3 regions of the Paenibacillus sp. NRS-1782 genome follow, and region 1 is predicted to be linked to each of the others. Evidence: predicted binding sites of a transcription regulator. Region 1 holds the regulator's gene; each other region holds the start of a gene.
What was found. The regulator NrdR, encoded in region 1, represses ribonucleotide reductase genes. The targets are predictions, from matches to a motif close to AACACNATATATNGTGTT.
Positions count from the first base shown of each region.

Region 1 (12,253 bases):
GCTTGGTTTGGGCACGACATTTACGATTGAATTGCCGTTATTGCAACAGGAAGAATGAACTAGTTTGGTTTTTACATTCTGTTAACAATGCCGTGATAAAATATACGGGTGTCGCATGAGTATGGAAAAGATTTTGGAATTTTGACCAATGCGCCTTTAAAAGGTAAACAGGAGATGAATTTATTTATGGGACAACGCTTGCTGGTTATTGAGGATGAACCAACGCTTGCCAGATTGCTATCCTACAATTTGATACAAGAGGGTTTTGAAGTAGATACGGAGGATCACGGCAGTGCAGGGTATGAAAAAGCCTCCAGAGAGTCCTATGATTTGATTCTGCTGGATTTGATGCTGCCCGGTATGAACGGACTGGATATTCTGAGCAGACTCCGCCATCAGGGACTAACGACTCCAATCATTATTTTAACAGCCAAAAACGGCGAAGCTGAGGTTGTCCAAGGATTGAAATCAGGAGCGGACGATTACATCACGAAGCCTTTCGGTGTTTCCGAGCTGCTGGCCCGCGTAACGGCTGTGCTGCGAAGAACCTCCGGTGGGGATGAAGGCGTGCTATCCGATCAGAAAGACGGCTCCAAAATTCAATTAGGCGAGCTGGAGATTTATCCTGAGAAATATGAAGTGATTCTCGGAGGACAATCCATCAGCTTAAGGCCGAAGGAATTTGAGGTGCTCCTCTACTTGTCCCGTAAGCCGGGCGTGGTATTGACTCGCGACGATCTGATGAACGCGGTTTGGGGCTTCGACTACATTGGCGGTCAACGGACGGTGGATGTGCATGTTAGCTCATTGCGTAAGAAGCTGGAGCTGGATCCCGATTCGGTTCATATTGATTCGATTCGCGGAGTCGGATACAAACTGGTTGTTAATAAAAAAAGAAGCGCTTCTCATTTACTATAAATGAGGAGCGTTTTTCTTTATGTTCGATTTTTGTATGCGACGATTTTTGTGTCCATTTCGTGATTTTACATTTCGTTAACATAAACAAACGTTACAATCAACAAATGACCGATATGATGTTCCCGTCACTTCAAGTAGTTAAAAAAGGGGACTTCAGAACGATGATAACGGAACCAAAGACCCAGCCGAGTTCCACTGCCGTGATTGAACGTGAATCTAACAAGCCAATTACTACCTACGTGCCTTGCCGGGAGGTTCCGATCATTGGTACGGATATGTCTTGTAAAGAGCTATTAGCACTAATGAAAACGCAGGAAGACATTCCTTGTGTCATTGTCGTTGATAAAAATGGCCTTCCGTTGGGCATTATTATGAGAGATGCGTATAACCGCCATTTTACGGGCAGGTTTGCTGCGGCTCTGTTTTATGACAAGCCTGCTGCGATATTTGCCGACCCCGATACATTAATTGTGGATCTGGAAAGCCCGGCATCGGACATTGTAGAGCAGGCGATGCTGCGCCAAGATCAACGATTTTACGATTGTTTGTTAATTAAGGAGGGGACGAGGTTACTTGGCGTGCTAACGATTCGTGATATCCTGACGGTTGTACAGCGAATGCAAAGAGAAGCGGACGAGCATCGGGGTAAGGTGGTTCGGCATAGCTATGATGGTGCCCATCGGATTCAGACAACTGTGCTGGATGCCGCTAAAGAGGCCGGTGACAGTGTGCGTCTAACCCGCTCGATGAGTGAATTATCACGCCGTGGCAAAATAGAACTGGAAGATGTTCTGCTCTCCTATCGTGCAGTCACAGAGCAAATGAAGCGCCAGCATGAGCAGATTACAGCGCTTACCCAATCGCTGAATGACATTGCAGGCATGGCTTCCTCCATCCGCGCACTCGCGGATCAAAGTGGACTGCTGGCGATCAACGCTTCAATTGAAGCAGCACATTCCGGCGAACACGGGCGTGGCTTCCAGATCGTGTCTCAGGAGGTGCGGAATATGTCACTTCAGACGAAGGTCTTTTCCGCACAGATTACAAGCTTGCTTACAGATATTGAACAAATGCTGCGTGACACTGCCGATCTGACGGATACGAGCATGCAGCAGATTAATAGCGGCTCCCGGTATATATCCGCTGGAACCCAAACATTTACCCAACTGTTACAGGCCGTTGCTGAAATTGAGACCAAAAACAACGAAATGTCCCGTTCCGCAGAGGAAGCGGCTTTGAATGCAGCCGGGATTGCACAGGAGCTGGAGCTTATGCTGAATTCCTGATCATTTTACATACCGTTAACAAATCCACCACACTGAATTTACACACAGCTTATATAATCTTCATATTGTGCAAATCAGGTGCAATGCTTGAGGACCATAACTGCAACACGAAGGAGATCATAAATCAATGAATGATTCCGTTATTCGGATTGATAAGCTGAACTTGTATTATGAGAATTTTCAAGCGCTGAAACATATAAACCTGGATATTCCTGAAAAAACGGTAACAGCCTTCATCGGACCGTCCGGCTGCGGTAAATCTACCTTGTTGCGTACGCTGAATCGGATGAACGATATGATACCGGGAACGCGTATTGAAGGTACGGTGAGTATCGCAGGCCAGGATATATATGGCGATACGATGGAAGTAGAAGCTCTGCGCAAGCAGGTGGGGATGGTTTTTCAACAGCCTAATCCGTTTCCTAAATCTATTTATGATAACGTGGCATACGGTCCGCGTCTGCATGGAATCCGGCAAAAGGACAAGCTGGACGAACTGGTGGAGCAAAGCTTGCGGCAGGCGGCACTCTGGGAAGAGGTTAAGGACTTTCTCAAGCGTTCAGCCCTGAGCTTGTCCGGCGGACAGCAGCAGCGGCTGTGCATTGCTAGAGCGCTTGCTGTGCAGCCAGATATTTTGCTTATGGATGAGGCAACGTCAGCGCTGGACCCGATCTCCACGATGAAGATTGAAGAACTGGTTCAAGAGCTGCGTGACAGATATACGATCGTCATGGTGACGCATAACATGCATCAGGCGGCTCGTGTGTCCGGTCGTACTGCTTTTTTCTTGAACGGTGTTGTGGTAGAGGCGGCAGATACAGAGACGATGTTTTCCACGCCGCAGGATTCCCGTACGGAAGATTATATTTCCGGCCGGTTTGGCTAAAGTTGACCAGATTAGTAATGCCAGGAGGGGTGACTTCGAAATGATTCGCAGAAAAGGTTTTGATGAAGGATTAGATGAGCTGAGAGCCGTACTGCGCGAAATGGGTGCACATGTATCGAAGGCACTCGATCAGGCCATTGAATGTTTGCAGACCAAAAATACGGAATTGGCCCAGCAGGTGGTCAAAAATGATGCATCTCTCAATGCGCTGGAAGAGAACATTCTCGATATGGGCTCCAAGCTCATTATTACCCAGCAGCCGGTAGCCAAGGATTTACGCCGGATCATTGTTGCTTTTAAAATTTCCAGTGATCTGGAAAGGATGGGGGATTTGGCCCTCGATATTGCCAAGGTCACGCTGCGTCTGGAAGGGCAGCAGGTCATCAAGCCGCTGGTGGATATTCCGCAGATGGCTTCGATCGTCAAAGAAATGATTGACGACGCAATTACATCCTATCTGGATGAAAATACAGATTTGGCTTATAAAATGGCCAAAGAGGATGATCGTGTAGATTCCATGTATAGCCATATGATCAGCAATCTGTATGTGTTTATGGTAGAAAAGCCTGAGGAAGCTCCACAAGGCATGCTGCAACTGCTCGTCGGACGATATATTGAACGGATTGGTGACCATGCGACGAATATCGGTGAAAGCACTGTATATCTCGTGACAGGGGAGCGACCAGATTTGAACCAGTAGGGCTTTTCAGGTATATAGCGGTTGTTTCTGACCCAGACTTGTCTTTGTGCAAAAGACGAATCTGGTTAGGGAGCAGCCGTTTTTTTCTGAAAAAGGAGCCTTTATGTTAAGATAGGAAAAGGAATGCGTAAAACGAAAGAACGTTTCGAATGCATTGATGAACTTGCGAGGTGCTAAATGGATAAACTCATGCTTATAGATGGCAACAGTATCATTTACCGGGCGTTTTTCGCTATGCCGCCGTTAACGAATTCGAGCGGACAGCAGACGAACGCGGTGTACGGATTTACAACGATGTTGCTGCGGCTTTTGGAGGAACACAAGCCGACACATATTCTGGTTGCCTTTGATGCTGGAAAAATAACGTTCCGTCACAAAGGATACGAGGATTACAAGGGTGGACGGGAAAAAACGCCGCCGGAGCTGTCCCAACAATTTCCACTGCTGAAAGAGCTGTTGACCGCCTTCGGCATTGCCCAGTTTGAGCTGGATGGCTATGAGGCGGACGATATCATTGGAACCCTGTCTAAAACAGCGGACGAAGCTGGTTTTAACGTGCTGGTGGTTACCGGAGATAAGGATATGCTTCAGTTGGCTTCGGACAACGTCACTGTCGGCTTAACCCGCAAAGGGGTTACCGAGGTGGAGACGTACGGACCTGAGCAGATTCAGGAGCGTTATGGCTTGAAGCCGCTGCAAATCATCGACCTCAAAGGTCTGATGGGCGATACGTCGGACAACATTCCGGGGATTCCGGGCGTGGGGGAGAAGACTGCGCTCAAGCTGTTGCACCAATATGGCTCGGTCGAAGAGGTGCTGGCGCATACGGATGAGCTGAAAGGCAAGATGAAAGAGCGCGTTGAAACGCATGCAGATGATGCACGGATGAGCAAGGATTTGGCGACCATCTATCGGGATGTAACGCTGGACAAGCAGCTGGAAGATGTTGTCTTCGACGGGCTGCAAGCAGAAACAGCGGGACCTGCGCTGGCGAAGCTGGAGTTCAAGTCCTTGCTGGAGCGTTTATCCTTTTCGGGTGAGGTTGGCAGTGCTGGAATAGACGTAGAGGAAGCTGCGGCTGACGTGACCGTATTGGACGAACAGCTGATTAGCGAGCTGGTACATGAACTGGATACCGTCGATCTGCTACATGTAGAGACCCATGGCGATAATCCGCATCATGCTGAAATTGTGGGTCTGGTCTTTGGCGGAGCGGGGCGACAGTTTTTTATGACCTTGGATGTACTGCACACTGATGCAGCCAAGCCTGTCCGTGAATGGCTCGCCGATGTTGGGCGCAAAAAGCGGGGGCATGATTTGCACCGTACGGATTTAGCCTTGCATTGGCACGGGATTGAATTTGCCGGGGCGGAATTCGATGTACAGTTGGCCGGATATTTGCTGGACCCGACGGATGCAAACCAGTCGCTGAGCGGATTGGCAGCCAAGCATAGCTTGTCCTCGATTCGTCCGGACGATGAAGTGTTCGGCAAAGGCGCTAAATATAAAGTACCTGACGTGGATGTGCTGTCCGATCATGTGGCGCGCAAGGCGGCGGTGATTGAAGCGCTGGTACCTGTACAGCAGGCCGAGCTGGAAAAAACGGAAATGCACAAGCTCTTCCATGAGCTGGAGATGCCGTTGTCCCGCATTTTGGCGGATATGGAGAAGCAGGGCATTTTGGTGAATGTGGAAGAACTGCGCGCTTTGGGTAAAGAATTTGAAGCCCAGATTGAAACGCTGGTGCGCGAGATTTACATCATTGCCGGTGTAGAGTTCAATCTGAATTCGCCCAAGCAGCTAGGTGAAATTTTGTTCGATAAGCTGGGCCTTCCTGTTATCAAAAAGACGAAAACCGGGTACTCCACCGATGCCGAGGTACTGGAAAAGCTCGCCCCCTATCATGATATTGTGCAAAACATTTTGCAGTACCGTACCATTGCGAAACTCCAATCCACGTATGTGGAAGGATTGCTTAAGGAAATTTCGGATAAAACGGGCAAGCTGCATACGTATTTCCGACAGACGGTTGCAGCAACCGGACGATTGAGCAGTCAATACCCAAATTTGCAAAATATTCCGATTCGTCTGGAAGAGGGACGTAAAATCCGTAAGGTATTTGTGCCGTCCGAGCCGGGCTGGTCTATTCTCGCGGCGGACTATTCGCAGATCGAGCTAAGGGTGCTGGCTGACATTTCGGATGATGAGCGATTGAAGGAAGCCTTTGTCCACGACATGGATATCCATACGAAGACCGCGTCCGATGTGTTCGGCATCCCTGCGGAAGACGTAGATTCTAACATGCGGCGTTCTGCCAAGGCGGTTAACTTCGGGATTGTCTACGGGATCAGTGATTACGGTTTGTCGCAAAACCTGAATATTACGCGCAAGGAAGCGGCTCGCTTTATTGACCAATATTTTGACGTGTTCCAGGGCGTTCGTCGTTACATGGATGATATTGTGAAGGATGCGAAGCGGGACGGATACGTAAAAACGCTGCTGGAACGCAGACGTTATTTGCCGGAGATTAACGCCAGCAACTTCAACCTGCGCTCGTTCGCGGAGCGTACCGCCATGAATACGCCGATTCAGGGTACCGCAGCCGATATTATCAAGCTGGCGATGGTGCAGATGGACGCGGCGCTTCGCGATCGTAATCTTCGTAGCCGTATGCTGCTTCAAGTACATGATGAGCTTGTTTTCGAGGTTCCGCCGGAGGAATTGGAAACGATGAAAGAGCTTGTCCCGGCTACGATGGAAGCGGCGCTGAAGCTATCTGTACCGCTCAAAGCGGAAGTTAGCTATGGAAGTAATTGGTATGAAGCAAAGTAAGTTATTCAATGAGTAGATAGTCCCAATTTAACGCTGCTTCCGTTATAATATAGGGTGAGGTGAAGACATCATGCCGGAATTACCGGAAGTAGAAACGATTAAACGAACGTTAAACGAGCTTATCGTCGATAAACATATAGATCATGTGACCGTGAATCTGCCGCGCATTATTCAGCGGCCTGATGATATACACGCTTTTGCTATGGAATTGGCTGATCATCGCATTACAGGAGTGGAGAGACGCGGGAAGTTTTTGCGGATTCTGCTGGACGGGCTGGTGCTCGTTTCCCATCTCAGAATGGAAGGACGGTATGGCCTATATTCGCAAAATGATCCTGTGGAAAAGCATACTCACGTTATCTTTCATTTTACGGATGGAACGGAATTACGCTATCAGGATGTTCGCCAATTCGGCACAATGCATTTATTTACGGAAGGACAGGATTTGCTGGAAAAGCCGCTGAACAAGCTCGGTCTGGAGCCGATGGACGAGTCCTTTACACCGGAGGCGCTTCGCGCCGCTGTGGGGACCCGTTCGACTTCGATCAAGGCTGCGCTGTTAAACCAGTCATATGTCGTGGGCATCGGGAATATTTATGTGGATGAGTCGTTGTTTAAGGCGGGTATACATCCGGCACAGCCGGCCAAAAGCTTGGAGGGTGACCAGTTCCGTGTGCTGCATGAAGCGATTATCTCCACACTGAGCGCTTCGATTTTGGTCGGAGGATCGTCCATTAAATCATTCGTCAATGGACAAGGCCAATCGGGCGACTTCCAGCATCAATTGCAAATCTATGGACGTAGCGTTAAGCCTTGTGTTCACTGTGGTACATTGATCGAAAAATCCGTCGTAGCCGGACGTGGTACCCATCATTGCCCAGTCTGCCAGCCTCTGCGTTAAACAGGTACAGTCACCCAAAGCCCATTCCTCTCATATATTGATTCCAAGTACCAATACTGCGAAGGGTTTCGGCTTCTTTAAGGCCCTTCCTTTCGCAATGGGAGGGAATTGGAGTGGCTAATCATTGGGGAGCCCTGCTGCTGCTGGCATTTGCACTAAGTCTGGACAGTTTTGGAGTCGGTGTTACATATGGGCTACGCAAAATGAAAATTCCATTGCTGTCCATTGTCATCATTTCAGTATGCTCAGGTTTGGTCATTGGCATATCCATGCAGCTAGGCGCATTATTGTCGCAGGTTCTGTCTCCTGTATATACGACGGTTTTTGGCGCTGTCATTCTGATTGGGATTGGCTGCCACTCTTTGTATCAGTCCCTGCATCGCAAAGAAGATCTGATTGATGATCCTGATCCTGAGAACAGTAATGTTCTGGTAGGGGAGAAATCTTTAGAAGTACAAGAGGAACGGACCGTATTTTCTTTGGAATTCCGCAAATGGGGTCTCGTTATTCGGATTCTCCGAAGTCCGTCTGCTGCAGATATGGACCGTTCAGGCAGTATATCCGCTATGGAGGCGGTTTGGTTAGGTATCGCTTTATCGGTAGATGCGTTCGGTGCAGGATTGGGAGCAGCTATGCTGGGCTTTCAGCCACTCGCTACTGCGCTGGCTATTGCACTATTCAGTGGGACATTTTTGATTGCAGGTATGAAAACAGGTTTCTGTCTGTCGGCATTCCGATTTATGAAGGCGCTGGGTGTGTTACCGGCATTATTATTGATTATGATGGGTATATTGAAGCTGTTATGAGGTGAAAGAGCATGAATATCGGATTAACCGGAGGTATTGCTACCGGTAAAAGCACCGTGTCGGCTCTACTGGTCGCCAAGGGTGCGCTGCTGATTGACGCAGATGCCATTGCCCGGGAAGTAATGCTTCCGGGGCACCCGGTGCTGACGGCGGTCATACAGCATTTTGGACAAGCTGTGATGAACAGTGATGGAACTTTACACCGCAAAAAGCTGGGCGAGATTGTATTTGGAGACCCTGCTCAAAGGCAGGCGCTTAACGATATTACACATCCTGCGATTCGTGAGGAAATGCGTACGCGCATGGAAACTTACGAGCAGGAACAGCCGGACAAGCTTGTTTTGGCGGATATCCCGTTACTGTATGAGTCCGGGCTGGAGAGCTTGTACGATGAAATTATGGTGGTATACGTACCACGTGATGTGCAGCTCCGGCGTCTGATGCTCAGAGATGGATTGACCGAGGAACAAGCTGGCCTTCGGTTATCCTCGCAAATGGATATTGAACAAAAAAGAAGCCTGGCCGATATCGTCATCGACAATAGTGGAACACAGGCTGAAACAAAACAGCAAATTGATCAATTCTGGCAGCGAAAGGGACTGGCATGAATATTTTGCGCAAAAAAAGAGTCCTGCTGACTTTGTTTGTTGGGTTTGTCTTGATTCTGTTTTTTAATTCAAACTGGATGTCGTGGTTCTATCCGATTCAATATAAGGATGAGATCCGGCAATACTCGCAGACGTATGAAGTGGACCCGTTTTTGGTGGCGTCCATTATCCGTGTTGAGACGAACTTTAAGACCAGCAAGCAGTCGCACAAGGGTGCACTGGGACTCATGCAAATCATGCCCGATACGGCGAATTGGATTATGGACAGCGCCCAGATCCAAAAGGTTCCGCTGGATAGCGTCAAGCACGAGCCAGGCACCAACATTGAGCTGGGAACCTGGTATGTGCATAACCTGTCGATGAAATTTAAGGATAATCCGGTAGCTATCGTTGCGGCTTATAACGCAGGCCCCGGTAAAGTGCAGGAGTGGCTGGATAAGGGCGTATGGGATGGGAAAGAACAATCCATCAAGCAGATCCCTTTTGGCGAGACACGACATTATGTACAGCGGGTTATTTACTACTACAGGCAATACACCAAAATTTATAATCAGTTTTAACGGATGACGAGGCTGCGTGTAAATATGTCATGACAGAATGAGCCTGATGGCATTAAAATGAAAAAAGCGCAGGATAGGCTGCATTTAGCAGCCCGTCCATACACTTTTTCTTGTTGCTTCTGCGTTATTACCGCGATTATTGGTATTGACCTGCCAATTGTTGTTCGGCGATCGTTACGAGGCGTTTTGTGATGTAGCCCCCGATCGAACCGTTCTCATAGGAAGTCATGTTACCTTGGTATCCATCTTGAGGAATGCTGATACCCAGCTCTTGAGCGATTTCATATTTCATTTGCTCCAGAGCGCCGGAGGCTTTGCTGACTACCAGGTTGTTGGAGTTGCCATTGTTTCCTTGTGCCATTGTTGTTCACCTCCTCGCGACGTGGTAAACCTATTATGAACCGTTTTGACAAAATTATTACGAAAAAGTACAGGGGATTTATTGGAAAAAGAAAGTGGTGAATTTATGAAATGTCCTTACTGTGCTTACAATGGAACAAAGGTGCTGGACTCGCGGCCTGCGAATGATAACAAGTCCATCCGCCGCCGCCGCGAATGCGAGCAATGTGCCAGGCGTTTTACCACCTTTGAAATGGTGGAGGAGACTCCACTGATGGTCATTAAAAAGGATGGCAGCCGTGAAGAATTCAGCCGTGATAAAATGCTGCGCGGTCTCATTCGGGCCTGCGAGAAGCGTCCTGTATCTGTCGAGCAACTGGATATGATCGTATCCCAGGTGGAAAACGCTATCCGCAACACAGCCGCTACTGAGGTGGACAGCCAGCAGATCGGCGAGCTGGTCATGGAACAGCTCTATCCTGTTGATGAGGTTGCCTACGTGCGCTTTGCGTCCGTATATCGGCAGTTCAAAGACATCAACATGTTTATGAAGGAACTGAAAACACTTTTATCCAAAGATACAGCCAGCGACTAGATCGCTGACTGTATCTTGGTTGATGGCGGAAGGGTAATTATAATTTTTTTTTATTAAAGTATTGACACAGGGATGAAAATTTTATATGATATAGGAGTCGCTTGAAACGTTTTTAATTACATATAATGGGGCCTTAGCTCAGCTGGGAGAGCGCATCGCTGGCAGCGATGAGGTCAGGGGTTCGATCCCCCTAGGCTCCACCAATTTTATATTATGGACTCTTAGCTCAGTTGGTAGAGCAGTTGACTCTTAATCAATTGGTCCAGGGTTCGAGTCCCTGAGAGTCCATCCTTTAGAAAAACGGCAGAAATGTCGTTTTTTTGTTTTGAATTTAGCTTTGTTATCCTTCGTGGTCACACGTTTGGTCACAGAAGGCCCTACTTTCTTGATGAAAAATAAACGCCATGTTCTCTTTAATGAGGACACGACGTTTATTTTAGTTTTACTCGATGCTTTTAAGAAAGGCAGTCATTCAACCTATGAGCTTGTTACTTATGATCAAATCCGTTAAAATCCCTGAGCATTTCAATAAAATGTTCAAGTTGTTCATCGTCCCATCTTGAAATGTGTTCGTAAAATACAAATTCTTTCTCTTTTAGAGCATCCATCGTCTTTTGTCGCCCAAGCTCAGTGAGGGATAGAAGTATTCCTCGACGATCATCAGGGGAGGCTTCCCTTTTCACATAACCCAAAAGCTCAAGCTGTTTGACGAGACGGCTAACCGAACTGCGATCCATAGCTGTTGATTCCGCCAGCATAGTGGCGCTTGTTGGGCCGTACGAGTAAAGCCAACGGATAATATGGAAGCCCGCAGGTTGTATTGAAGGATTGAAACGTGCTGCAGTTTTGACATTTAGCGCATGTGAGGCGCTTATGAGGGCATTGATTTGTTCGCCGAGCCCCAGCTCCAATTGGCCTCTTGGTGTATTTTTGTGTCGATCAACATTCATCCTATTTCACCTAACCTTAATTGATAAAGTAAATCATTCAAGTAAATTAATTGACATATATCAATTAAAATAATATAGTTGATTTATATCAAGTATATGACTACATCAGCTGCATGTCAAAACTTGAGACGGATATAATGGAGTAAAGCAATGAACGGCCAATTACATTGACAATGACTATTCAGTACAAAGGAGAATCACTATGATGGCTAATCCGATTGTTGTAATAACTGGCGGAACGAGTGGTTTGGGGCAACTCGTTGCGATTGAATTGGCTAAACGTGGTACTCATCTTATCCTGACAGCCAGGAGCAAGGATCGCGCAGAAGCTACTGAAAAAATGATAAAAGAAATGATGCCCTCAACAAAAGTAGACTTTTTTTTCGGTGACCTATCCTTAATGAAGGATGTCAGACGTATAGGAAACGAGATTTCAACTGCATACCCCAAAATAGATGTGCTTTTGAATAATGCAGGACTGCATGCATTCGAACAACGGGTAACCTCCGAGGGATTTGCAGAAATGATGGCTGTGAACTATTTATCACCGTGGTTATTGACGCACGCCTTACAGCATTCCTTGAAAAATGCAGGAAGCGCCAGAATTGTCAATGTTGCCTCGGAAGCTTCACGCAATCATGGCGAGCTTAAGCTCCCTGAGGATTTGACCCATATATCTCCTTTTACTGCCAGAGGCTCTTCTGCAATATATGGAAAAACCAAGCTGTATAACATTATGTTTACGGGTGAATTGGCACGTCAATGGACTGGAACGGGCATCAGTGTGAACGCTCTGAATCCGGGGTTTAATGTTACTGGTCTCGGACGTGAGCTCTGGTTTGCATCAATGCTTGAGCGTTTATTGAATTTTT
Region 1 covers NZ_JBITPH010000059.1:51,987-64,239, reverse strand. Annotated here, with positions in the region: gene pnpS (two-component system histidine kinase PnpS) at 1-58, shown strand, start outside; gene ACIFQM_RS21770 (response regulator transcription factor) at 187-918, shown strand; gene ACIFQM_RS21765 (methyl-accepting chemotaxis protein) at 1,080-2,204, shown strand; gene pstB (phosphate ABC transporter ATP-binding protein PstB) at 2,332-3,090, shown strand; gene phoU (phosphate signaling complex protein PhoU) at 3,131-3,790, shown strand; gene polA (DNA polymerase I) at 3,968-6,622, shown strand; gene mutM (DNA-formamidopyrimidine glycosylase) at 6,693-7,523, shown strand; gene ytaF (sporulation membrane protein YtaF) at 7,637-8,329, shown strand; gene coaE (dephospho-CoA kinase) at 8,341-8,937, shown strand; gene ACIFQM_RS21730 (lytic transglycosylase domain-containing protein) at 8,934-9,497, shown strand; gene ACIFQM_RS21725 (alpha/beta-type small acid-soluble spore protein) at 9,634-9,858, opposite strand; gene nrdR (transcriptional regulator NrdR) at 9,964-10,431, shown strand; tRNA gene ACIFQM_RS21715 (tRNA-Ala) at 10,559-10,634, shown strand; tRNA gene ACIFQM_RS21710 (tRNA-Lys) at 10,647-10,719, shown strand; gene ACIFQM_RS21705 (MarR family winged helix-turn-helix transcriptional regulator) at 10,920-11,381, opposite strand; gene ACIFQM_RS21700 (SDR family NAD(P)-dependent oxidoreductase) at 11,584-12,253, shown strand, end outside.

Region 2 (6,600 bases), on a different contig from region 1:
GGTCCCTCGGGACGGTAGTTGAACCGTTCCGGCACCAGACCGAACATCACGGATGTATCCAGCATGTGATCGTAATAGGAAAAGTCTCCGACAGGAATTCGATCAATTCCCTTGTCGCGTTGCTTGCTCAGATGCTCCAACCGCAATCGTTTCATCTCGGTATGCAATTCGCTTTCATCCATGCTGCCGTTCCAGAAGCGTTCCAGTGCTTTCTTCCATTCCCGGTTTCCTCCGATACGCGGATATCCCAGGTTACTGCTGATCAAGCCGGACAACTCAGGCAATTCGGTAAATGACATATACTTTTCCTCCCAGGCTGGTAGCCAGTTTATTTTTGCGTACAAAAAAAGACATTCCTCCCCGGAGTTAAAAATGAGTAGGGGAAAGAATGCCTCCGTTATTTAAAAAATGAAAATTCGGCGACTGCTCTTAACACCTCCCTATCTCCCGTAGGTACTTGCGATGTTGTTGAAATAGGCAGGTCTCCTGACTTACGGATCATGACTTTCAGCGCTCCTTCCCGGTCTGTGGACCAGTGGGTGTATCAACAGCTGAAAATTCCCCGTTTACAGTGGCGGGACCGCGCCGGACTTGCACCAGCTTCCCTTTTAAGCCTGAACTGAATAGAACAGACACCTATCTCCAAGCTATGTGATTATGGTATGACGAATAATTATGCACTCGTATACTTGTTCACCATCATAAGTGAAACTTGCAGGATACGCAATATAAACTCTGTTTAAACCTAAAATGAACTACATGCAAAAAAAGACAAACCTTCCCCCGTAGGGAAAGGACTTGTCTTAGGGCATAACAGCTCATGCGAGTATAACATCGCCTTAGGCTAATGTAACTATAGATCCTGCCTGAATGCTGGCCTTCACATCCACCAGTCGTTGATTGCGACTGCCCCGGAAGGGAAGGGTAAGATCCTTTTGCTGTTCTACAAAAGGGCCGTCCACAATCACATCGCATAGCAGCGCCAGCTCCCGGCGGGCCTGATCCGTAAGCAGCTCCTCATAGTCAAAGCCGGTATAGGCCCACACGGTTCGGTCAGGACAGGCTGCGCGGAAGTCGTGCACAAACTGCGAGCATTCCGATGCCGAGAAAAAAGGGTCTCCGCCGCAAAGGGTTAACCCGTCCAGCAGTGGATTATCTGCGATGTCACGGATGACTTCCTGCTGTCGCTCCAGTGTGAACGGTTCACCTGCGCGGAAGCTCCATGACGAGGGATTGAAGCAGCCGGGGCAGGCATGGCGGCAACCGCTAATGAATACGACGGTACGCAGGCCATGCCCTTCGTTCAGAGATTCAGGAATGTAGCCGCATAAATTCACCGATGCTTCACCCGGTCGCGCACCTCAGCCTGTTTCGCGGCGTTGAAGCGAACGGTATAATCACCTGTCAGATATCCGGTTACCCGGCGCAAACGCTGAAAATGCGTATGTTCTTCATCAGCACCGCATTGGGGACAGCTTGTCCCGATAATGCCCTCGTAGCCGCATTCCGTGCAACGGTCTACCGGATGATTGATGGAGAAGTACCCAATGTTCTGATGGAGCGCGTATTGTACAATTTTAAGAAACGCCTCCGGGTTATTCCGCGCATTACCATCCAGCTCGATGTACGAAATCGCACCAGCGTTGCACAGATTATGAAATGGGGCTTCGAGGCTGATTTTACGGGCAGCCGGAAGCGTATAGTACACGGGAATATGAAAAGAATTCGTGTAGTATTCACGGTCATTCACACCGGGAATGACTCCGAAATCACGCTGATCCAGCAACGTGAATTTGCCGGATAGACCCTCGGCAGGCGTAGCGAACAGCGTAATATTAAGGTTATGCAATTCACTCATCTGGTCGCAGTAGACACGCATGGAAGCTATGATTCGCTGCGCCTCGCGGTATACAGCGTCATCCTCCCCGTGGTGTTTGCCGTACAGTGCCTTCATGCACTCAGCTAACCCGATGAATCCCATAGAAAGCGTACCGTGCTTTAGTACGCTTCCCACCTGTTCATCCGGCTCCAGCTCTTCTCCGCCTTCCCATACCCCTTCGCGCATCATAAAGTCTGAGGCTTTTGCCGGCTGGCTGGTCTGTATATGGTAGCGATGGATCAGTCCGTCCACAGCAATGCGCATAACCTCTTCCAGTCTGGTATCAAAGCCATCCCGGTCAGGTATTTTGCGCTTGCCTGTGCAAATGCCGTACTCAATGCCAAGACGCACCAAATTAATCGTATTGAATGAGAGATTACCCTTGCCGCTTTGACGGTTTCTGCCGAAACGGTCAGCAATGGTACGGGTACGGCAGCCCATCGTCGCAATAATGGTATCCGGATCATCTGCGCGGTAATAGGGCAGGTTGAAGGTAGCATCCACATTGACAAAATTAGGATACATACGTTTGCTGGAGCATTCTACTGCCCGCAGGAACAAGTCATAGTTGATATCGTCTTCAGCCTGATTGATTCCTTTTTTGCATTGGAAAATATGCTGTGGGAAAATAGGGGTTTCCCCGCTGCCCAAGCCACGGATAGTGGCCTCCAGCAAGGATAGTGTAACTAGTCGCCCCTCAGCAGAAGTACACATCCCGTAATTCAGTGAGGTGAACGGAATTTGTCCACCTGCCCGACTGCTCATGGTATTCAGGTTATGAATAAGGGATTCGGCGGCCTGCCGGGTTTCCGTCTCCGTTTCTTCGCGTGCGAATGCGTATGAACGAGGGCAGACCTCATGTAATAGGCTGTTGGCTATATGTAATTCGTCATCAGGCAGGGCGGATTCTATTTTTTCTCCGAACAGACGGAGTCCCTTGCGCAGATGCTTGCGGAAGGAGCGGGCCACGAAAGGAGCAAGGTCCCAGTCTATTTTATTGGCAGAGACACCTCCAAATTGGCTGTTTTGCTGAGACTGGAATATGATAGCCACCAGTGCCATAGCAGACATAATAGTTTGTGGTGTGCGCACAGAGCCGTTGCCTGTATTAAAACCATCTTGCAACAAGCGGCCAAAGGGAATAAAGATACAGTTCGTAGTCCCGAGCGCATATTGGTCCAAATCGTGAACATATACATATCCACGGTCAATCGCGTCCGTCAGTTCAGACGGAAGCACACGTAGCCGCGCATACCACTTGGCGTACTCGGAGCCGAGCTTGCTCATTTTGCCGCTGAACGATTCTCCATTCAAATTTGCATTCTCCCGCAGCATGTCCAAGTCTTGTGCGCCAATGACCCGCTCGCCGATGCTGTATAATTGATGTTCCTCCAACACCTTCATTGCAAAAACCTCCATATAGTAAAATATATATTATTCTCCAAAAAACAATATATTGACGATATCATGTACTAAACATTTGTTTCAGTCTATATATTGTATATATGGATGGATGGAGAGTATGTGATTTTTGTCACGTTGATAAGGGGGAGAACACACAAAAAAGTCAGGTGGAAATTAGGAACATATCAACGAATACGCTCCTTATTCTACACCTGACGATCGGATATTTGACAAAAAACAATAAAATTGCTGAATAATCTAAAGCAGCTTTTTCAGTTGGGACACCCGGCCTTGTGAGATATCGAGCATTTCGGCATATATCTTTTGCGGCAGGTTGGGATGTTCCTGAATCAGCTTTCGGAGCTTTTTTACCATTTCTCCTTGCTGGATTCTGGATTGTTTAGGCTGCCAGGTTGTATAGTTACGAACCGGCTTGGTATGCTCTTGAGCCTGGATGGCTTCAGTGCTGGTGGGATGTACATTTTCCTCTGTCTTTAATACCTGAATGCAATCGGCGCAAATAAAGCTATCACGAAAATAAGTCAAATGATCAACTGTGCCGCAAAATTTGCAGGATACACCTGTATATTTCCTTAATACAAATCCTTCTTCATTCACGAAAAATTCGAGCGAATCACCAATATTGATATCCATCGTGGTGCGCATTTCCTTGGGAAGCACGATTCGCCCCAATTGATCCAGAGGCCGTGTCATTCCGGTATTTTTCATAAACCCTTCCTCCTTTGATTATATATCCTGATTATACCAAAAAATATTATTTTTTGCTTTGTTTATTGAAGAAAATATACAATTTTTTTAATTTACGCACTGTTACTCACCAGGTAGATTGGCTAAGAGCTTCCTGAATGGTTCTGTAGAAGGCGCGGACGAAGCTACAAATTCATGATTATAAGCTCATGTCCAAACAAACATCCGATATCCATGCCATTGGCGACACTAGTCTATTCGGTATTGCTTGAGGAAAGACACCAAATGGTGAGCAGCAGCAGTTGTTGCCGGGGTACTCCTTTTTCGCTATGATATATTAAAACGCTTTCATAAGGGCCTTTTATGATATTTTAAATGAAGACAAGGAGATGACGGATATGAGTCATGAAACAACGGATTTAGAATATCTTTTTCAAAATCCGAAGCTTCATCTGGACGAACGTGTCTGGGATTTGGTGTCCCGGCTCACCTTGGAGGAAAAGATTGAATCCATGCTGCAATATCAGCCTGCCATTGAACGATTGGGAGTCCCCGCATACAAGCATGGTACGGAAGCAGCACATGGTATAGCCTGGTTAGGAGAGGCGACTTCCTTTCCGCAGCCTGTGGGTTTGGCTTGTACGTGGGATACGGAGCTGATGCGACAAGTCGGCTCGATTATTTCGGATGAGGCGCGTGTATACTACCGCCGGGACCCGGCGCTAAACGGACTGACGTTATGGGCACCAACCGTAGATATGGAGCGTGATCCGCGCTGGGGGCGTAATGAGGAAGCGTATGGAGAAGACCCGTATTTGACGGGAGAACTGACGAAGGAATTGGTCAAAGGCATACAGGGCGATCATCCGGTATATTTGAAAGCGGTTGCGACATTAAAGCATTTCCTCGGAAACAATAACGAGGTGGACCGGGGAAGTGATTCCTCCAGTATAGACCCGCGAAACCTTCGTGAATACTATTTGAAAGCCTTTGAGAAGCCTTTTACGGAAGGCAAAGCCCAGTCCATGATGACCTCTTATAACCTGATCAATGGAACGCCTGCTACGTTGTACCACGGTGTGAATGATATTGTCAGGCACGAATGGGGAATGGACGGCTTTGTCGTCAGTGATGCTGGTGATGTGATGGGAATCGTAAAGGACCATCAGTATTATGACTCCCACACACCGGGTGTGGCTGAATCTATTCGCGCAGGAATCGACAGCATTACAGATGATGCGGATTTGTCCAAGCAGGCCATTCGTGATGCCTTGGCGCAAGGAACGCTGCAAGAAACGGACCTGGATCAGGCGTTGTTCCATACATTTCGTGTTCGCTTTCGTCTGGGGGAATTTGATCCGGCGACAGACAATCCCTATGCCTTGATCGGGGAAGAGGCCCTGATGACAGAGCAAGCCCGTGAGCTGTCGTTGCGTGCAGCGAGAGAGCAGATCGTACTGTTGAAAAATGAGCGTTCGCTCCTGCCGCTGGACCCTGTGGGGTGCGGCAAGGTGGCGGTGATCGGGGCACTCGGCAATGAGGTGTACCGTGACTGGTATTCCGGTACACTTCCATATTTTGTGACACCGCTTGAAGCGATTCGCGCCAAGCTGGTAACCAAAGACGCGCAGGAGCGCGTCATATACCGCGATGCCAAGGATCGCGTGACCTTCGCGGCGGCGGCTGACGGAGCGAAGCTCACAGTTGATTCCTTCGGTGACATGCGGTTGTCCCATGATGCCGAGCCAACGGTTTTGACCGTGAACGATTGGGGCTACGGCAGCGTCACGTTGACCGACGAGCGCCTGGGTACCTATGTGACGAGCGATGAGGAGACGCTTCGTGTGACAGCTGAGGAAGCGTATGGCTGGTATGTCAAAGAAGTCTTTGGTCTGACTCCTGTTGAAAAAGGGGAGCATCTGTGGACAACATGGAATGGCAAGCCTGTGATCACAGGGCCGGAGGGCTCATTGAAGGTAGCCGAGGCTGCGAGTTCCGTACCTAACGCTGTAGGGGATAACGGGACGAAGGCTTCGACAGCCTTGGAACAGGTAGATGCAGCTTTCCGGGTAGAGACGGTGTCGGATGGTTTAGTGGAAGCGATAGCCACTGCGCAAGCGGCAGATACAGTGATTGTATTCGTCGGCAATCACCCGTTGATTAACGGCAAGGAAGAGAATGACCGTCCGGGTTTGGAGCTGGCAGCTTCCCAGCAGCGGCTCATCGAGGAAGTGTATCGGGTTAATCCCAATACGATCGTGGTTCTGACGGGCAGCTATCCGTTTGCCATCCCTTGGGTACAGGAGCATATTCCAGCGATCGTGTACACGTCTCATGCCGGGCAAGAGCATGGCACGGCAGTAGCGGATGTGCTGTTTGGGGATTACGCGCCAGCGGGTCGTTTAAATATGACATGGTATCAAGCGGAGGACCAATTGGGTGATATCAAAGATTACGATATTATTCGCGGCGGACGTACCTATCAATATTTTGAAGGTGAACCTTTATACGTTTTCGGCCACGGTTTGACGTATTCGCCATTTGAGTACAGCCATCTGCGCACAGATGTCCAAGCGCCCGATCCCAACGATACGTCTGTCCCCGAAGGT
Region 2 covers NZ_JBITPH010000045.1:170,109-176,708, forward strand. Annotated here, with positions in the region: gene metE (5-methyltetrahydropteroyltriglutamate--homocysteine S-methyltransferase) at 1-299, opposite strand, end outside; cobalamin riboswitch at 460-655, opposite strand; gene nrdG (anaerobic ribonucleoside-triphosphate reductase activating protein) at 840-1,337, opposite strand; gene ACIFQM_RS18305 (anaerobic ribonucleoside triphosphate reductase) at 1,334-3,283, opposite strand; gene ACIFQM_RS18310 (AbrB/MazE/SpoVT family DNA-binding domain-containing protein) at 3,542-4,012, opposite strand; gene ACIFQM_RS18315 (glycoside hydrolase family 3 C-terminal domain-containing protein) at 4,390-6,600, shown strand, end outside.
Region 2: ACIFQM_RS18305 (anaerobic ribonucleoside triphosphate reductase) is a predicted target of NrdR. The motif match lies at 3,366-3,383, and genes of this name have one in related genera.

Region 3 (6,600 bases), on a different contig from region 1:
GGAAGGACCTGTTCCCGAACGAAAAGGATTTTCCAGTGAAAGAATGGGGCGCCGCCTACAACATGCCCGTTCCGACCAATACGAACTACAATGTCATTTATCAGAAGTCGCAGGACATTGTGCGCAAACGGATTCCCGAAGCTGTACTCGCCAAGCCCGACCAATTTGATGCTGTCTATGACCGTATGCTCCAAGAGCTGGATCAGGCAGGTGTGCCGAAGGCTGAAGAAACCTACACCGGACTGATCCAAAATCGGCTGAAGCTGTGGAACGCGGAAAAATAACGATCAAATAAGCTGAACTTAAAAGTTACTTACTGTGCCACTACGCAGTCGGATGGTGCTTCGCTTGTACAGCACCATTCCGCCTACTCCGTTTTGATGCTTATTTTTTCAAGTCAGCTTATAGTTCGAGTTTGGCTTATATGAATGAAAGATTACAGGGCTGACAGCCTAATGCTGTTCAGCCCTTTTACATTGAACGTTCTGTTTCGTTCCATATATACATGACACGATGATGACTGTCTGTTTCCCTACACGTTCTGCGAAGATTCCGTCGTTTGCTCCGCAGCCTCATACTCACTTCGCAAAATGCCCATTTGAATAACGTCATAGTATTGGCCCTCCCTGAACAGCTTTTGCCGCAGAAGACCTTCCTCCTTGAAGCCACAGGACAGATAGCAGCGATATGCACGTTCATTATATGAAAAGACTTCCAATTCCAACCGATTCAGATTCAGCGTATGAAATACAAATTTCTGTAATAGCCGGATCGCTTCACGTCCGTAGCCTTTGCCCAGGTTATCGTCGCGTCCGATCACTATGCCAAGTGTGGCATGCCGATTCATCCAGTTGATTCTAAATAAATCCAGTTGTCCGATATAATCCAGCGTGTCTTTATGCGCAATGACAAAGCCCTTCGTCTCCGAACTGCCGTCAATCATCATCTGTACATAGGCTTCGCTGTTCGTCTGAGAATGAGGATAAGTAAAAGCATCGCTCAAACCGCATGTAATATCCGGGTCATTGACCCATTTTCGTATTTCCGGTATATCCTCCTGACGATACTCTCTCAGCACGATGCGTTCCCCAATAATATGTGGCATATTACATCTTCTCTCCCATCATACTTATTTTCCTACAGTAAAAGGTAGATTTACTGCTGTATCTCCTATTGACAAATCGTACATCTTCATACTCCAAAACTCCAGTACATTTGTAAAATTGGCACGAAAAAAAAAGTTATTCTGCTTATCCCGCACCCCGCTTGGACTTGCCCTCAATCCTTGTGCCCAACCTTTTAAAAGTGATTGACCTCACCTATATATAGATATAAAATAGAAATCGTACTCTAAATATAGTGTACAACGCGTATTTTACACATATATCTTGAAAATACAGATATGGAAATACCAATATAAATAGGCGTTAAAATTTTGGCGAAGCACGGCCAGCAAGGGGTTGCGAATCTTTACAGGATTTCGAGCCTTGGACAGATGCTGTTTTGCCAAATGTCAAGGAGGTTGAATACAATGCTGATTGCCTATGATTCCAAGACCGGCAATGTAAAAAGATTTATCGGGAAGCTCAAGCTTCCGGCGGTCCAAATCCAGGAGCAAATGACTATAGAGGAACCATACGTACTCATTACATATACAACGGGGTTTGGACAGATACCTGAGAGGGTATCTTCCTTTTTGCAAAAAAATGCTCAAAACCTCGTGGGTGTGGCTGCCAGCGGCAACCGTAACTGGGGCGAGAGCTTTGCCAAAAGCGCGGATTTGATCTCCGACCATTATAACGTACCTGTCATCAGTAAATTTGAATTATCCGGAACGTTCGGCGATGTAGAGCGTTTCAAACAGGGGGTGAGCCGAGTTGCGGCATATTGAATTGAACAACATGTTGATGAAACGCGATACAGATGGCTTTTTCCAATTGGAAAAGGACCAAGAGGCTGTAGACGAATTTATGAAGGAAGTCGAAGAACGGAGCTTGAAGTTTGCAGATCCAGCGGCTCAAGTGCTCTACATGATTGAGAATGATTATTACGAAAATTTCTATAGTAGCTATACAGCTGACGAAATTAAGGATATTTTCCATATCACTCATAGTTATCATTTTAAATTCCCTTCCTATATGGCAGCATCCAAGTTTTATACGGATTATGCAGTGAAAAGCAATGACCGTAAGGTTTATCTGGAGCACTATCCTGACCGGGTGGCGGTCGTCGCCCTGCATTTGGGCCGTGGTAACGCCGATACGGCACGTCTGTTGTCCCGCTCGATGATGGAGCAGCGTCTCCAGCCGGCTACGCCAACCTTCTTGAATGCAGGCAAAAGCCGTCGTGGGGAATTGGTATCCTGCTTCCTGCTCGAAATGGACGACTCCCTCAACTCGATTAACTACGTGCTAAACACTTGCATGCAGTTGTCCAAAATCGGCGGCGGTGTCGCGGTCAACCTGTCGAAGCTGCGGTCACGTGGCGAAGTGATTAAAGGTGTAGAAGGCGCGGCTAAAGGCATTATGCCTGTGCTGAAGCTGATGGAGGACGGCTTCTCCTATGCGGATCAGATGGGTCAACGTAAAGGCTCCGGCGCTGCATACTACAACATTTTCGGTTGGGATGTACTGGAGTTCCTGGATAGTAAAAAAATCAATGCCGACGAAAGAGTACGCCTGAAGACACTCTCCATCGGACTGATTGTTCCGAACCGCTTTTATAAGCTGGCTCAGGATAATGAGCCGCTGCATGTATTCGCTCCTTATAGTGTGTTCAAGGCCTACGGTACGCATCTGGACGATATGGATCTGGATGAAATGTACGATACACTGCTCGCTGACGACCGGGTGAAGAAAAAAGTAGCGATGAGCGCGCGTGACATGCTGACCAAAATTGCCATGATCCAGCTGGAATCCGGCTATCCATACATGATGAACAAAAGTAACGCGAATCAGGCACATGCTCTTAAAAACGTGGGCCAGGTTAAAATGTCGAATCTGTGCACGGAAATATTCCAATTACAGGAAACGTCTGAAATTACAGATTACGGCCAACAGGATACAATCCGTCGGGATATTAGCTGTAATCTGGCTTCTCTCAACATTGTAAATGTGATGGAGCATGGCAAAATCCGCGAATCCGTTCACGAGGGTATGATTGCCCTGACCTCGGTCAGCGATATGACCCAAGTCGCGAACGCGCCGGGTGTTGCCAAGGCAAACCGTGAGATGCATTCTGTCGGTCTGGGTGTCATGAACCTGCATGGCTACCTTGCCAAGAACAAAATTGCTTATGAAAGCAACGAAGCGAAGGATTTTGTCCGCACCTTTTTTATGACGATGAACTATCACTCTTTGGAGAAAAGCATGGAAATCGCGCAAGCGGCCGGACAAAGCTTTTATGGCTTTGAGGAATCGGATTATGCGACTGGTGTGTATTTTGACCGTTATCTGAACACCGATTACCGTCCGACAACGGCACGCGTACAAGAACTGTTTGGCGGCATCTATATTCCTTCTCCAGAGGATTGGGACAAGCTGAAAGCAGACGTGCAGAAGCATGGCCTGTATCACGCGTACCGTATGGCGATTGCGCCGACGGCCAGCATTTCATATATTCAAAATGCGACGTCCAGCGTAATGCCTATCGTGGAACAAATTGAAACACGTACCTATGCGAACTCGACGACCTATTATCCAATGCCTTACTTGCAACGAGATAATGTGTTCTTTTATAAATCCGCGTATCAAATGGATCAGTTCAAGGTGCTGGACCTGATTGCCGAAATTCAGCCTCACGTGGATCAAGGAATTTCGACCGTGCTTCATGTGAACAGTGACGTGACTACACGCCAATTGGCGCGTTGCTATCTCTATGCTGCTCACAAGGGACTCAAATCGTTGTACTACACACGTACCAAAAAGCTGTCTGTAGAAGAGTGCCTTACCTGCTCGATCTAAGACCGTACTCATAAATTAACATTAGAAGTCCTCATATAAATGGATGCTTTTCATTAGAAGCTGTATCCCAGCGTGATGTTCCGCCCTTTATGGGTTGGGACACGGCCTCGCGGATGCAGCTTCCGTATGTCAAGCATACGATGATTCGCCTATATCATTTCATTGTGACTCTAGGAAATCTCGGAAGCTGAAGGGAGAATGCCAAAAAATGACAGGTATACAAGCTGTAAACTGGAACCGCTCGGACGATGATTTCACATTGATGTTCTGGAATCAGAACATTATGCAATTTTGGACGGATGATGAAATTCCGCTGTCCGACGATAAAATGAGCTGGGTAACCCTCAGTGATATTGAAAAAGAAGCCTACATGAAAGTATTAGGCGGCTTGACGTTGCTGGATACGATTCAAGGCGGCGTAGGTATGCCGCAAATTATGGAGCATGTGGACGGGCTGCAACGTAAAGCTGTGCTGAGCTTTATGGCGATGATGGAACAAATTCATGCGAAGTCGTACAGCAGCATTTTTACAACCCTGGCTTCTACGGAAGAGATTGATAATATATTCCGTTGGGTAGAGGAAAATCCGCATCTCCAGACCAAGGCGGAAACCATTCGTCAGTATTATATGAATATTCATACGCCAAAAGACTTGTATCTCGCTATGGCAGCGTCAGTGCTGTTAGAAAGCTATTTATTTTATAGCGGCTTCTTCTACCCTCTCTATCTGGCGGGTCAGGGCAAGATGACATGCAGCGGAGAAATTATCGACCTGATTTTGCGGGACGAAAGTATTCACGGTGTTTATGTAGGTGTGCTGGCACAGGAGATTTATGCAGAGCTGGACGAGGAAGAGCAACGCGATCTGTACCAGACGCTGGTAGGGTTGCTGCGCTACTTGCACAATAACGAGGAACAATACACCGAGCAAATTTATGCTCCTATCGGGCTTGTGGACGATGTCAAAGTCTTTTTACGCTACAACGCCAATAAGGCCATGATGAACCTGGGCTTTGATCCATTATTTGAAGAAGAAGAAGTCAATCCGATTGTGTTCAACGGCATCAGCACCCACACCAAGCAGCATGATTTCTTTTCTAAAAAAGGAAACGGCTACGTGCGTGCAATGAATGTGGAGCCGCTGACTGATGATGATTTTAATTTTGGAGTGTAGGTAATAGATATATGTGAAAATAGTTTGTTTAGGTAATGCTGAGGGAGACCACTCCGCAAGTGGATAGTTCTTCCGATCGCTGTTGTCAAGGGATTCTTTTGGATTAGTATTAAGGTTAGAATCCCCGGGCAAAGGCGTACGCTTCGCTTCTCCATTTTGATCATAAGGAAGTCCAACCCACATCTTGAACGAGGATTCATACAAAAAAAACGGCCAGATCGCCAAGGTAGCGAAATCGGGCCGTTTTCCATTGTTTAAGACCGAGCCTCCGTGAAAATTTGAAAGGTAATACCAAACTTGTCCGTTACATTCCCATAAGCCGGACTAAAATGGGTTTCTTGCAAAGCCATCCCCACCTGTCCTCCTTGCTGTAGAGCGTCAAACATTCTTCTGGATTGCTCGACACTGTCGGTTGTAATACAGATGCTCACCTGATTCCCGCTGCTGAACGGCGAGCCAGGAAAGGTGTCGGAAAACATAAGCTCTGTCTCACCGACTTTGAGGGTGGCATGTCCCACACGTTCCTTGATCTCTGCGGGAATCGGAAATTCCGGATTTTCAGGCATTTCACCGAAGGTTTGGATAAAAAGCAGTTGGGCATCCAATACCTTTTCATAAAATTGAATCGCGTCCTTCACATTTCCATTCATCGTAATATAGGGGATCAAACGCTTTGACATTTTCAACACAACTCCTTCATTTTTAAAGCTATCCTGTCATTTCTCCTGTATTATATGCAAAAAATGTTAAGATAAACAGAGTTGTTTGTTATCTTTCTTCTACCGATATGCCAAGCTGCTGCTCCACATGCGAGGACATACACGAACACACCTGCCTTCTTGGTATCGAAAAAAGGAGTTAATTATGGTACATTTTTGGAATACTGCTACCGATATATTCTATAGAACCCAACACTGCAAACGTTCTCTTCTACTTTGAGGGTCATATAAAAACTTCGAATAACAAGGAGATCACAATTCATGAAAAAGAAAATCGGCATAACCGCTTCCGTCTTACTGCTCGCCCTAACCGGTTCTTTATCCGTATCTGCTCATCCGGGCAGAACAGACTCCAGTGGCGGCCATACCTGCTGGACCAACTGCTCGAAATGGGGCCTTTCCTACGGGGAATATCACTATCATAGCGGGGGTTCTTCCTCCAGCAGTTCTTCCTCTTCCAGTAGCTCTGCATCCAAGAAAACCACGAAATCAAAGCAAAAATCAAAACAGAAGCAAAGTACACAACAGAGCCAAAAACCCGCTTATACTACATCCAATCTGAAAGTACTCGTGAATGGAACGCCTATTTCTTTTACAGCCAAGCCCATTGTCTACCAAAATACAAATCTTGTTCCCTTGCGCGATATAGCAGAAAGCTTGAAGGCAGAGGTCGTATGGGATCACGGTACTGGAACCATAGGAATTACCAAGGCCAACCACAAAGTCACGTTAACCCTGGGAAGCC
Region 3 covers NZ_JBITPH010000040.1:107,371-113,970, reverse strand. Annotated here, with positions in the region: gene ACIFQM_RS15260 (ABC transporter substrate-binding protein) at 1-284, shown strand, start outside; gene ACIFQM_RS15255 (GNAT family N-acetyltransferase) at 533-1,105, opposite strand; gene nrdI (class Ib ribonucleoside-diphosphate reductase assembly flavoprotein NrdI) at 1,532-1,891, shown strand; gene nrdE (class 1b ribonucleoside-diphosphate reductase subunit alpha) at 1,878-3,962, shown strand; gene nrdF (class 1b ribonucleoside-diphosphate reductase subunit beta) at 4,171-5,136, shown strand; gene ACIFQM_RS15235 (VOC family protein) at 5,391-5,816, opposite strand; gene ACIFQM_RS15230 (copper amine oxidase N-terminal domain-containing protein) at 6,117-6,600, shown strand, end outside.
Region 3: nrdI (class Ib ribonucleoside-diphosphate reductase assembly flavoprotein NrdI) is a predicted target of NrdR. The motif match lies at 1,347-1,364, and genes of this name have one in related genera.